One region of the Pseudaeromonas sp. HNCC25DJ180 genome, then DNA from elsewhere that is predicted to be linked to it. Evidence: predicted binding sites of a transcription regulator. Region 1 holds the regulator's gene; each other region holds the start of a gene.
What was found. The regulator sigma-54, encoded in region 1, starts transcription at its own class of promoters, with help from an activator protein. The targets are predictions, from matches to a motif close to TGGCACNGTTTTNGCTT.

Region 1 (3,119 bases):
CGGCGCCGGTAAGACCACCTCATTTTACATGATAGTGGGCCTGGTACCCCAGGATGGCGGCAGCGTCACCATAGATGACATGGACATCACGACGCTGCCCATGCATGAACGGGCCCGCAACGGCATCGGCTATCTCCCCCAGGAGGCCTCCATCTTCCGTCGACTGACGGTGGAGGAGAATCTGATGGGCGTACTTGAGGTTGGCCAGAACCTCAGCAAGGCTGAGCGCTTGGATAAGATGGAGTCCCTTCTCGAAGAATTTCACATTACCCATATCCGCAAGAACCTTGGCATGAGTCTCTCCGGTGGCGAGCGACGACGGGTAGAAATCGCCAGAGCCCTGGCTGCCGAGCCCAGATTTATTCTGCTGGATGAACCCTTTGCCGGTGTGGATCCCATCTCGGTCATCGACATCAAACGCATCATTGAGCATTTACGGGATCGCGGGCTTGGGGTATTAATTACCGATCATAATGTACGGGAAACCTTGGATGTCTGTGAGAAAGCCTATATCGTCAGTCATGGTCAACTGATTGCCGAAGGCACTCCCGACGAAGTTTTGCACAATGAACAAGTGAAACAGGTCTACCTGGGCGAAGGATTCACCCTCTAGCAATTGATGCTGAGACTGATTATTCACAAGTACAGCATAAGGACACACCAACGTCGATGAAACCGACTCTACAGTTGCGACTGGGCCAATCGCTGGCCATGACGCCACAACTTCAGCAGGCCATCCGCTTGTTGCAACTCTCCACCCTGGAGCTACAGCAGGAGATCCAGCAAGCGCTGGATGCCAATCCGCTGCTGGAGCAGGAGGAGAGTGACAACCTGGACGCGCCTCAAGTGTCGGAGGAGCATGACGCTGAGCATGACAACGAACACGATGAGAGCCAGATGGACACAGGCGAGGCACTCAATCAGGATAATATGCCCGATGAGCTGCCCATGGATACCACCTGGGATGAGGTCTATACCGCCGGAGCCAATCAACCCAGTGGCCTGCCCTCCAGTGACGATGACTCCATCTATCAGGGGGAGACCACAGAAACCCTGCAGGACTATCTGCTCTGGCAGATGCACCTGACCCCGTTCAGCGAGCTGGACCAGGCCATCGCCCTCTCTATCATAGATGGCATAGATGAGTCCGGCTATCTGACCACAGAGCTGGACGACATACTGCAGGCGGTGCAGGCCGACGATAGAGAAGTCGATCTGGATGAAGTGGAAGCCGTGCTCAAGCGCATCCAGCACTTCGATCCTATCGGGGTCGCGGCCCGCAGCGTGCAGGAGTGTCTACTCATTCAGCTGGGCCAATACGCCCCAACCACACCCTGGCTCGCCGAAGCCAAGGTTATGCTGCAGGAGCACATGGATCTGCTGGGCAGCCGCGACTACCGCAACCTGGCGCGCAAGATGCAACTCAAGGAGGGGGATCTGAAAGAGGCGCTGGATATCATCCTCAACCTGGAACCTCGCCCGGGTAACAGCGTCATCCAGAGTGACTCCCAATATGTCATTCCCGATGTGGCCGTCAGCAAGAAGCACGGTAAATGGATGGTCGAACTCAACCCGGATGCCATGCCCAAGATCCGCATCAACGAAACTTACGCCGCCATGGCCCGCCATGCCCGCAACAGCAGCGACAGCCAGTTTATTCGCTCACACTTGCAGGAGGCCAAGTGGTTCATCAAGAGTCTGGAGAGCCGTAACGAGACCCTGCTCAAAGTAGCCACCTGCATAGTGCAACAGCAACAAGACTTCTTCGAGTATGGTGAAGAGGCGATGAAGCCCATGGTACTGAACGATGTGGCCGAGTCGGTGGAAATGCATGAATCCACCATATCCCGGGTAACCACACAAAAATTCATGCATACCCCCAGAGGAATTTTCGAACTTAAATACTTTTTCTCCAGTCACGTCAATACTGATAATGGAGGGGAGTGCTCATCCACCGCGATCCGGGCCTTGATCAAGAAACTGGTCGCAGCGGAAAATACGGCAAAACCCTTAAGCGATAGCAAGATCGCGGATTTGCTTACAGAACAAGGTATTATGGTAGCCAGACGGACTATCGCGAAATATCGTGAGTCTCTCTCTATACCCCCGTCCAGTCAGCGCAAACGCCTGCTGTAGACCAACAAAAAGGAAGACGTTATGCAAATTAACCTGTCAGGTCATCATATTGAAATCACCGACCCGCTGCGTGACTTCGTAAATAGCAAATTTGCCAAACTGGAGCGTCACTTCGAACAGATCAATAATGTTCAAGTTATTCTGACAGTTGAGAAGCTCAACCAGATCGCCGAAGCCAAACTCAACGTCAATGGCGGTGAGATCTTCGCTAACTCCCAGCATGAAGATATGTACGCCGCTATCGACGCTCTGATCGACAAGCTGGATCGCCAGATCATCAAGCATAAAGAAAAGTTAAACAGCAAATAAGCATGCTAATTCAGGACTTTCTCAGCAGGGACTGCACCCATGGTGCGGTCCCTTGCTCTAGTAAGAAGCGCGCCATCGAGCTCATCAGCGAGCTGGCCGCTCGCCGCCTGGGTCTCGATGAGCAGGATCTTTTCGAGCGCCTGCTGGCCCGCGAGAAGATGGGCAGCACAGGTATAGGCGGTGCCATTGCCATACCTCATGGTCGCATCCCCGACGGTCACCCGCTGACCGCAGTGTTTCTCACCCTGGAACAACCCATCGCCTTTGATGCCATCGACAATCAACCGGTCGATATCCTCTTTGCCCTGTTGGTGCCCGAGAGCGAGTGCAAGATCCATCTCAAGACCCTCTCCCTCATCGCCAGCAAGCTCAATGACAAAACCTTCTGTCGTCAACTGCGGCAAGCCGCCGATGACGATGCCCTCTACCAACTGATGATCACCCCTTGAGCAGCCTATGAAACTCATAGTCGTCAGTGGCCGTTCCGGCTCAGGCAAGACCATAGCCCTGCGCGTACTGGAAGATCTCGGCTACTACTGTGTCGATAATCTGCCTGTCTCCCTGCTGCCCCATCTGGTGCGGGAGCTGCGCGACAAGTATGACCAATTGGCTGTCAGCATAGATGTGCGTAACATCCCCGAGCAGAGTGACGAGATAGACACCCTGTTGGGGCA
Region 2 (3,119 bases), on a different contig from region 1:
TGAGCTGTGTCATGTAACAACCAGGGTCGGTTATCCGGCCCTGGTTGTTTCTGGCGCGGTTAGCGATGCGCTATGAGCAGACAAAGAAAAAGCGGCTCACAAGGAGCCGCTTTAACAGAGCAGAGAGATTCAATCTCAGATCTGGACCTCGTGGGCGGTGGCACTGATCTTGTGAATGGCCAAATCCGCCCCTTCGTGCTCGGCCTCTTGTGACAGGCGCAGACCCACCACTTGGCGCATGATGCCATAAATCACCAGGGCGCCGACGACGGCGATCACTATCCCCAGCAGGGTGCCGAGCAGTTGGCTCATGAAACTGACCCCCCCTATGCCACCCAAGGCTTGGCTGCCGAAGATACCGGCGGCGATACCACCCCAGGCACCACACAAACCATGTAACGGCCAAACCCCCAACACGTCATCGATCTTGTGCTTACGTTGCAGCCAGGTGAAGACCAGGATGAAGAGACCACCCGCCACGCCCCCCGTCACCAAGGCCCCAACCGGGTGCATCAGATCGGAACCCGCGCAGACCGCCACCAGACCGGCCAGGGGGCCGTTATGGATGAAGCCTGGGTCATTCTTACCCAGCAGCAGAGCCACCAGGGTGCCACCGACCATGGCCATCAGCGAGTTAACGGCCACCAGGCCGCTGATGGCAGAGAGTTTCTGGGCTGACATGACGTTGAAGCCAAACCAGCCGACGATCAGGATCCAGGCACCGAGGGCCAGCATCGGGATGTTGGAAGGAGCAAAGCCCACTGTCTGGCCGTTGCGTACCCGTCCGCGGCGGGTGCCGAGCAGGATCACGGCGACCAGACCTATCCAGCCTCCGACCGCATGCACCACTACTGAGCCGGCAAAGTCATGAAAGGCGGCGCCAAATTCGGCCTGCAACCAGCTTTGGATGCCGAAGTGGTTATTCCAGGCAATTCCTTCAAACAGCGGATAGACCAGACCGACGATGAAAAATGAGCAGATGAGCATGGGATAGAAGCGGGCCCGCTCGGCGATACCGCCACTGACTATGGCGGGAATGGCTGCGGCAAAGGTCAGCAGGAAGAAGAACTTGGTCAGATCGAAGCCATGGTTGGTCACCAGGCTCTGAGCGCTGCCCATGAAGCTTTGACCATAGGCTAGATAGTAGCCAAAGAAAAAGTAGGCCAGCGTCGAGACGGCAAAATCTGTGATGATCTTGACCAGGGCATTGACCTGGTTCTTGCCTCGTACTGTGCCTAGCTCGAGAAAGGCAAAGCCTGCATGCATTGCCAGCACCATGATGGCACCCAGCAAAATAAACAGGGTATCCGAACTCGTGACCAGCGTTTCAACTGCGCTGTTTACATCAACCACAACCGACCTCCATCTTGAAGTGATGCCTCTTGATTGGGCATTTTATGTGCCATTTATGAGCATGCTCTTTGCTGGTATGGGCGCAAGGCTCCATCTTTGGGAGTGGATCTGGTGCGCGCGGGCCATCCTGATACACAAACTGTACCAGGTTTGTTGTTTCAATATTTTTAAAATGTAATCCATTGATCTCAAATGGAAAAAGCCACTAAGGTGACAGGGGTATTCCCTAGGGGCTGCACCAGCCATGAGCGCTTATTCTGTGCCCCATTACAGTGCAATGCACCACAAGGAGGAGTTATTGGTGTGTGGGGCTTGCCTGGTGATCTGCACCAGAGCAAGCTTTGCGGATCAGTGGGGTAGGAGGTCGGAACGGAAGCTCTGATGGATCTGCAGTTGGTAGTCGCTTAGCGAGAAACTTTTCTCCATGCCCAGCAGGGGGTGCAGCAGGGCAGGGCGCAACTGGGGGGTGACGCCGCGCAGTAGTGCCGAGGTCTGTTGGCTGGCCTGGAACAGTTGTCGCACCCCACCATAGGCTTGGGTCAAGGGCACAGATCCCGATGAAGAGAAGGCCATGAAGGGGATACGGAAGGTGAATTCGGTGTGGGCATGTTTGGGTAGCACCTGCTCACCGGCACTCATCAGATAGGGCTGATGATCACCGAAGGCCAGTACCAGATAGCGTTTACCACTGGCCTGCAGCGCAGTTACCAGCTGTTCCAATGAGGCCATGGCATCTACCACCCCAGTGTAGTAGGTATTCAGGAGCTGGCGATTGCCTTCACTCTGATTCGGGCAGGCAGCGTCCAGCTCCTGTTGGGCATAGCGCTGCTGGTTGAAGGGGCCATGGCCCTGCATGGTGACGGCATAGATAAATTGCGGCTGTGTGCTCTGGTTTACCTGCTGCACTATGTGCTCAACCACAGCCTGATCGCTGGCGTAGAGTCCCTTCTGTTGCAGGGCGGAAAATTGATCCTCGAACTCCTGATGCTGGTAGCCCAGTGCCGGTATGGCCTTGTCTCGGCCCCAGAAGTTACGTTTGAAGGGGTGAATGAAGCGGGTCTCATAGCCTTGTTGCTGGGCGCTGCGGGCCAGGCCAGGTACGTTGTCACTCAGGTAGTAGTAGGGGACTATCCCCTGTTTGAGGATCCCGACTGGCAGGCCAGTATTCATCTCGAACTCGGCCAGCACTGTCATGCCACCCGTGGTGGGTGAGTGGATCTCCTTGCTGAATTGTTCGACCCCCGCAGGGAGATGCAGGGTCGGTGCTGGTTTGCAGATGCCACCCTGCCAGCCCAGCCACAACGCCTCGTACTGCATCACAATGACCACATCATAGGGTTGCTGGCCCACAGGGGCAGGAGCCGGGCTGGCTTCTTCCTGCAGTAGGGAGGGAGTAATGGGATAGGTGAAGATGGTGCTGCCGGAAACCAGACCGCTGATGAGGTCGAACAGATAGAGGGTGGGACCGCGGCGCACCATGTCCCTGTGGTAATTCACTTCGCTGTGGAAGTAATTGATGTTGGGCCCCAGCACCTTGATGCTGGCCTGGGTGGCAAACACGCTGAAGCCGAAGAAGGCGATGAGCACGGCACTGCAGCGCAGCAGCCAGCCAAACAGCCGCAGGCGCCACAGGATCAGTAAAGAAGCGATCAGCACGGCCCAGACTATCCTGCTGTGTTGATCGAGCAGGATTTCCAGCAGACTCCCCAGATTTTGCAGATCGTCGCCGCCCAAGGGGATGCCATAGACATTGATCTTGGCAAAGT
Region 3 (3,119 bases), on a different contig from region 1:
ATTCTTGCCCAGTTCGGGGAAAATTTTGTCCGTCAGCAACTGAAACGGATAGATGTCGCGAAACCAGAGGGTTTCATTAGTGGTCATCGCATCCACGACTGCCATCTTTAGATCCCGCTCCTTGGGATCCATGGCGCGTTTGATGAGATCAGAAAGGGAGTCAGAACCGTATTGCCCCAGCAAGGGAGCAAGACGGCTCTTGACCAGATATTGCTTATTGGCGCCCAAAACAATCCCGCTTTGGACCTCCAAAAAGGCACTGAACTGTTTATACAAGTCTTCGGACAGTGTCTTCATTTAATTTCTGCATCTAGTAAGTTACATGGCATCCTGAACGGCCTTCGCCAATTCATCTGGATGAAACTTGGCAATAAAGTTGTTCGCTCCAACCTTCTGCACCATGGCCTGGTTGAATACACCACTCAAGGAGGTATGCAAAATAATGTGCAATCCTTTGAGCGCAGGATTATTTCTAATCTCGGCAGTCAAGGTGTAACCATCCATTTCTGGCATTTCAATATCGGAGATCACCAAGGCGATTTGCTCTGCGATAGGTCCTTTCTTGGCCATGTCATTCAACATATCCAAGGCGTCTTTGCCATCTTTAGCCAAGATGCAACTCACGCCAATGGCATTGAGCGCGCGTTCAACCTGCTTACGGGCCACAGAGGAATCGTCTGCCACCAAAACCGGACGACTATGAGGATCCCTGCGACTACTCTCCTCCACCAAAGCCTTACTCACCTCGGTATTGATGGGCGAGATCTCGTCGAGGATCTTCTCCACATCAAGGATCTCCACCAGCTCACCGTCCACTTCTGTAACCGCCGTCATGTAGTTATAACGACCCGCACCCTTGGGGGGAGGCAAAATGGATTCCCAGTTCATGTTGATGATACGCTCAACATTGCTGACCAAAAAGCCCTGCACCGAACGGTTGTACTCAGCAATGATGATGAAACATTTGGAGAGATCACCGATAGGGCGGCCACCCGTGGCCATACTCAAGTCAATGACTGATATGGTATGACCGCGGATATGAGCCACACCACGCACATAGGGGTGAAGTTTAGGCATGACTGTCAGCGATGGACACTGTAGCACTTCACGCACCTTGAAGACGTTAATGCCAAAGCGTTGACGGCCATTCAAACGAAAAAGCAGTAACTCCAATCGGTTTTGCCCTACCAATTGAGTAAGCTGATTCACTGAGTCCAGGATACTCGCCATAGTTATCTCCATTGTAAGGCCGTTGGCACCAAACCTGCATATTCGGCAAAGTGAAGTGGTAGCGTTAGGCTATTAACCTTAGACCGGGGCCGTCTCGGTCGTCTTATTCAAGGATAGTATATTTCTATATGTCGTTATTCTGCTTTATCGGCAAGCACTTGAAAACGATTAGTCGGTTATCTCTTGTCGTGTCAGGGCTCTGCATCACCTTTTCGACCTGGGCGGCTGACGATCTCTTGCAGCAGCTACAAGATCAGGCCGAACAATTTGTCTACAGTCAGTTGATTATCGACCCCACAAGCCAAGTTGAAGTCAACGCCAGTCAGATAGACTCGCGCCGACAACTTCATGCCTGCCCTGAGCATATTACAGCTAGTGTAGCTGGTAATGGTGAGATCAAACGAAATACCGCGGTGAAATTAAGTTGTGATAGTGACCCACGCTGGGAGATTTTCGTACCGGTACGAGTCAAGATCTTGCGCCCCTTTGTCACTGTGAGCCAAGCCGTGGCTAAATCCACGACCCTTTCGGCCGAAAATCTGAAAGTGGAGTTCATGGAGGAGGTGCTGATGCGAGGTGACAGCTTTGATAACATAGAGAAACTTATCGGCACTCGCAGCAAGCGAGATTTGCGTCCTGGCCAACCTGTGCGTAGCAACCAAATCTGTGTAGTATGCAAAGATGACACGGTAGAAATTGTCGCCGAGACAGGTGGCATATCCATTCGTACCGCCGGTAAGGCGCTACAGGATGCCAGTTATGGTGAGCAGTTGCGGGTTGAAAACTTACGCTCCCACAAGGTCATATCAGCCCAAGTCGTGGCAGTGGGCGTGGTAAAGGTCGAGATGTGAGAAACTGCAAAATATTTTCTAAAGTTAACCTCTACTCTGCCGATACCAAGGCATGAAGAGAATTCGGCAACCAAGGTAGCTCATCATGGCCATCAACAACCTGAACAACATGCTGAACAATGCCAGTGGTAAAGTTACCGGCAGTAAATCAGCCCCGGCGCAGACCAGCGGCAATGTCGCAGCCAACAACAGCGCCACCCAAGAAGCGGTGAATAATGCCAGCAAGGGTGTGGTGCGTCAGGATGCTGTGCTGCTGACCGACCAGGCTCAGCTGCTGACTAAGATGCAACAGAAGATTGGCTCCTCCACCACCACCAATCAAACCAAGGTGGAACATCTGAAGGCCGCAATTGAGAAAGGCGACTACACAGTCGACAGCCAGCGCGTAGCCAAAAAGATGCTGGATATGGAAGCCGAATTGGATAAGTTGAATAAATGATGCCGCTGATAGAGCTACTGAAGCAACAGCAACAGAATCTTGACACCATGATGACGCTGCTTGAGCAAGAGCTGGACTTGCTCAAGCAGCGTCATGCTATTCCATTGGCCGAAGTTGCCGAGCAGAAACAACAGTTGCTCGAACAGATCCAAGCCCTGGACAGTAGCATATCAGCTCACCCTGATGTGGCAGAACTCAACACCTCTCTGCTCAGCCAGCAGCAGCAACTGCGTGAAACCCTGACCCATTGTCAGGAAAAGAACGATGTAAATGGCCGCCTCATTGAGCTGACTCTCAACTCAAATCGCCGTCTGGCCAACATGCTGACCCAGATCCGAGACAAGAACAACATCACCTATGACAGCAAGGGGCACACTCGTCCCACCAGTTCCACCATAGGGATCAAAGCCTGACACCCATCAGGCTTTTTTGTTTTAACCGCCCTGCCGCCTCTCCACACGCAGGTTATCTAAGCCATAACCCTCTTCTGTTTCCCGAAGAAATATCTCGCGCAGGCAATGCTCGGAAGAGATGAAGGTTTTGGTAAAAGAAGGGAAATACGCCGCACCGAAGAGCACGGCACTACCAGATTAATAGGC
Region 4 (3,119 bases), on a different contig from region 1:
TGTTGGGAGTCATCTCAGATACGATCAGAAACTCACAATTAGCCAACGCCTCACGCACCCGAGCCGAGTCAGGCAGGGAGATGGCTGGATTGGTGGCAATTACCCACAGGGCGCGGATCTTCTTCTCCCGTACCGCCTCAAACAGATCGACCGCCTTGAGCCCAGGCTGGCGAGCTATACTTGGTGAGCCCCAGAAGCGTTGTACCCGTTCACAATCCCGCGCAGTAAAGCCCATGTGCGCCGCCAGTTGCGTGGCCAGGCCGCCCACCTCTCGCCCCCCCATGGCATTAGGCTGTCCGGTCATAGAAAAGGGAGAGGCGCCCGGTTTACCCACCCGCCCCGTCAATAGATGGGCATTGATGATGCTATTGGCCTTGTCGGTTCCTTGATTGGATTGATTGACCCCCTGGCAAAATAGGGTGACGCTCTTGGGCTCACGGGCAAACCAGCGGTAGAGGGCACGCAAATCCACCTCGCTCACCCCACACTGTTCGGCCACGGCCGCGAGCTCATACTCCGGACCATCCAGCATGCCGCACAGGGCGTCATATCCCTCCACATGGGCGGCCACATAGGCCTCATCCACGGCCCCGCTCTGCAGCAAATACCGACAGAGGCCATTGAATAGCCAAACATCACTACCCGGTCGAATGGCCAGATGCAGATCGGCCTGCTCGGCACTCATGGTCTTGCGCGGATCCACCACCACCAGTTTCATCTGGGGGTTACGAGCCCGCGCCTGCTGGATACGGCGAAAGATGACCGGGTGGGTCCAGGCCGTATTAGCCCCCACCAGCACCAAGAGGTTGCACAGCTCCAGATCTTCGTAGCAAGCAGGAACCCCATCCTCCCCAAAAGCCCGCAGGTGTGCGGTGACGGCTGATGACATGCAAAGCCGCGAGTTGGTGTCTATATTGGCCGCGCCTATGTAACCCTTCATCAACTTGTTGGCCACATAGTAATCTTCCGTCATCAGCTGGCCGGAGACATACAAACCAATGGCCTCAGGCCCGGACTCGGCAATGATTTGGCTAAAGCGCTGGGCAATCTCATCCAACGCCCCGTCCCAGCCCACATGTTTACCATGCAGTCGCGGGTAGAGCAGGCGGTTAGGATAAGCCATGGTCTCCAGCAGGCTCGCGCCCTTGATGCACAAAGCGCCCTGATTGGCAGGATGAGAGACATCTCCGGTCAGCTCTCCGGCCTCGATGCGGATGCCACATCCCACGCCACAATAGGCACAGGTAGTGAGGGTGGCGCCACTCACAGGCTCTGCGTTCATCGGCTTTATGCTTGTTGGGTCTGAGCTTGGGTCAGTCATACATCGGCTCCCTTCCCGGTTGGCGGGCAAAAAAAAGCGTCCCCCCTCTTGGTAGAGGGTCAGGGACGCCAGTGTCCAAACGTGCATTTAAAAACTAACAATTAATTAAAAGCAAAAGCCATGCCGTTTAACACTTTAGCCAGCCAGTGGGCACTCTTATCACTCCCACCCCACTTAAAGCTGGTAATAACTCACCACTTTGGGGCTTTTTGCCCGAGCAATGCATTAAAATAAGGCAAAGCAGGGCAACTCACCCCAAGCTCCATATTCCGCTCGCCCCCTGTGCTATTAACCGTTAGGGTATGCGCTAGGCTCGCGGCCTCAGCCATCCTCGGACCGGTTAGCGCCGCCTCACGACATTAGGGAGCAAGACGTGTCCATTGACTATGCCATACTGGAAAACAGCTTAAAAAAATTGGAGTGCCGTACTAACTTCCGGTTAAAAAAAATCACCGAATACATGTTACCCCACTGCAAACATGCCTTCTATCTGCATAGGGAGGGAGAGCATGGCAAACTGGTGTTGATGCCCGCCCTACAACCCTTTGTTGCCGATCTGGCCGCTATTCCTGGGGTGCGAGCTAAGGCCGACTTCTACCACAATGCCGAGATGACCCGCTTTCCCAAACGCCTGCATACCGGCAGGAGTGAAATTCACTATGGTTTGCCCTTTGAGTTCGATAACGAAGCGGCCGTCGAGGCCTTCATCGGCATGCTCTGTAGCATAGTGAACCCGAGTCAAGCGCCAGAAGATGAAGAAGAGAAAGCCCCTGACTGAAATTCAGAGAAGAAGCAGGCAAGACGCAGCATAGAGACAGCCTCAATGCAGAGGCTGATGATCACGGGCTCAACACCGGGCAGATCACTAATCCGGGAATTGAGTGTAAATCTCTTCCACGGCGGGGAGATGCGCCAAAAAGAGCTCCACCAGTTTCGGATCAAATTGATTGCCTCGACCCTGGCGGATATAGGCAACCGCATCGGCAAACGTCCAGGCACCCTTGTAGCAGCGCTTACTGACCAGGGCATCAAATACATCGGCCAAGGCGACAATGCGACCGGCTAGGTGGATTGCCTCCCCTTTGAGGCCTCGGGGATAACCACCACCGTCCCAGCTCTCATGATGTTCATGGGCTATGATAGCCGCCAGTTGCAACACCCGCTTTTCTGATTTAGTGAGTAACTCGAAACCAATTTGCGAGTGGGTTTGCATGGTTCCCCACTCTTCGCCATCCAGTTTTCCCGGTTTGTTGAGTACGCGATCCGGTATGCCAATCTTGCCCACATCGTGCAGGGGGGCGGCCTGACGTAAAAACTCCACATCCCGCTCACTCATCCCCACCAGCCTACCCAGCAAGGCCGACAACTCGCCTACCCGTTTGACATGGGCACCTGTCTCCTTTGAGCGGCGCTCCACCGCTTCACCCAATAGGTAGATGGTCGAACGCTGGGTCTCTTCAATCTCTTCCCGCAGCAACAGACTCTCATAGGTGATCGCCACGTTGGCCGTAAAGATCTCCAGCAGTTCGCGTGCATCACTGCTGATATTATCGGCAAAAGTCATATAGACCACGGTCTCGGCACCGGCCTTACTGTGGTAATAACAGGTAAAAAAGTGGGCGCCAAACTGACTGCGCCTATTGCGTAAGGCTGTATGGAAGGCTTCTCTCACTTCTGCTGGCAGGGTAGCCACATCTTCGTCAATATGCAGCTTGGAATAGGCATCGGTCGCCGCCAGCACCTTGTAATGCCCATCCTCGGCCGAGGCAGCATAGGCCTCGACTCGGCTCGCACAGAC

Region 2: the regulator sigma-54 is predicted to act here: its motif matches at 1,484-1,500, upstream of ACZYTD_RS07630 (ammonium transporter).
Region 3: the regulator sigma-54 is predicted to act here: its motif matches at 1,254-1,270, upstream of flgA (flagellar basal body P-ring formation chaperone FlgA).
Region 4: the regulator sigma-54 is predicted to act here: its motif matches at 1,431-1,447, upstream of ACZYTD_RS12220 (nitrate reductase).

What each region holds. Positions count from the first base shown of each region.
Region 1 covers NZ_JBVAYF010000001.1:252,285-255,403, forward strand. The annotation lists gene lptB (LPS export ABC transporter ATP-binding protein) at 1-613, shown strand, start outside; gene ACZYTD_RS01190 (RNA polymerase factor sigma-54) at 670-2,136, shown strand; gene hpf (ribosome hibernation promoting factor) at 2,158-2,445, shown strand; gene ptsN (PTS IIA-like nitrogen regulatory protein PtsN) at 2,448-2,894, shown strand; gene rapZ (RNase adapter RapZ) at 2,902-3,119, shown strand, end outside.
Region 2 covers NZ_JBVAYF010000006.1:210,848-213,966, reverse strand. The annotation lists gene ACZYTD_RS07635 (DUF2860 family protein) at 1-3, shown strand, start outside; gene ACZYTD_RS07630 (ammonium transporter) at 136-1,353, opposite strand; gene ACZYTD_RS07625 (LTA synthase family protein) at 1,702-3,119, opposite strand, start outside.
Region 3 covers NZ_JBVAYF010000005.1:160,831-163,949, forward strand. The annotation lists gene ACZYTD_RS06310 (CheR family methyltransferase) at 1-297, opposite strand, end outside; gene ACZYTD_RS06315 (chemotaxis protein CheV) at 319-1,230, opposite strand; gene flgA (flagellar basal body P-ring formation chaperone FlgA) at 1,359-2,081, shown strand; gene flgM (flagellar biosynthesis anti-sigma factor FlgM) at 2,167-2,520, shown strand; gene ACZYTD_RS06330 (flagella synthesis protein FlgN) at 2,517-2,933, shown strand; gene ACZYTD_RS06335 (LPP20 family lipoprotein) at 3,111-3,119, opposite strand, start outside.
Region 4 covers NZ_JBVAYF010000012.1:60,479-63,597, forward strand. The annotation lists gene ACZYTD_RS12220 (nitrate reductase) at 1-1,282, opposite strand, end outside; gene ACZYTD_RS12225 (hypothetical protein) at 1,695-2,099, shown strand; gene ACZYTD_RS12230 (DUF3369 domain-containing protein) at 2,187-3,119, opposite strand, start outside.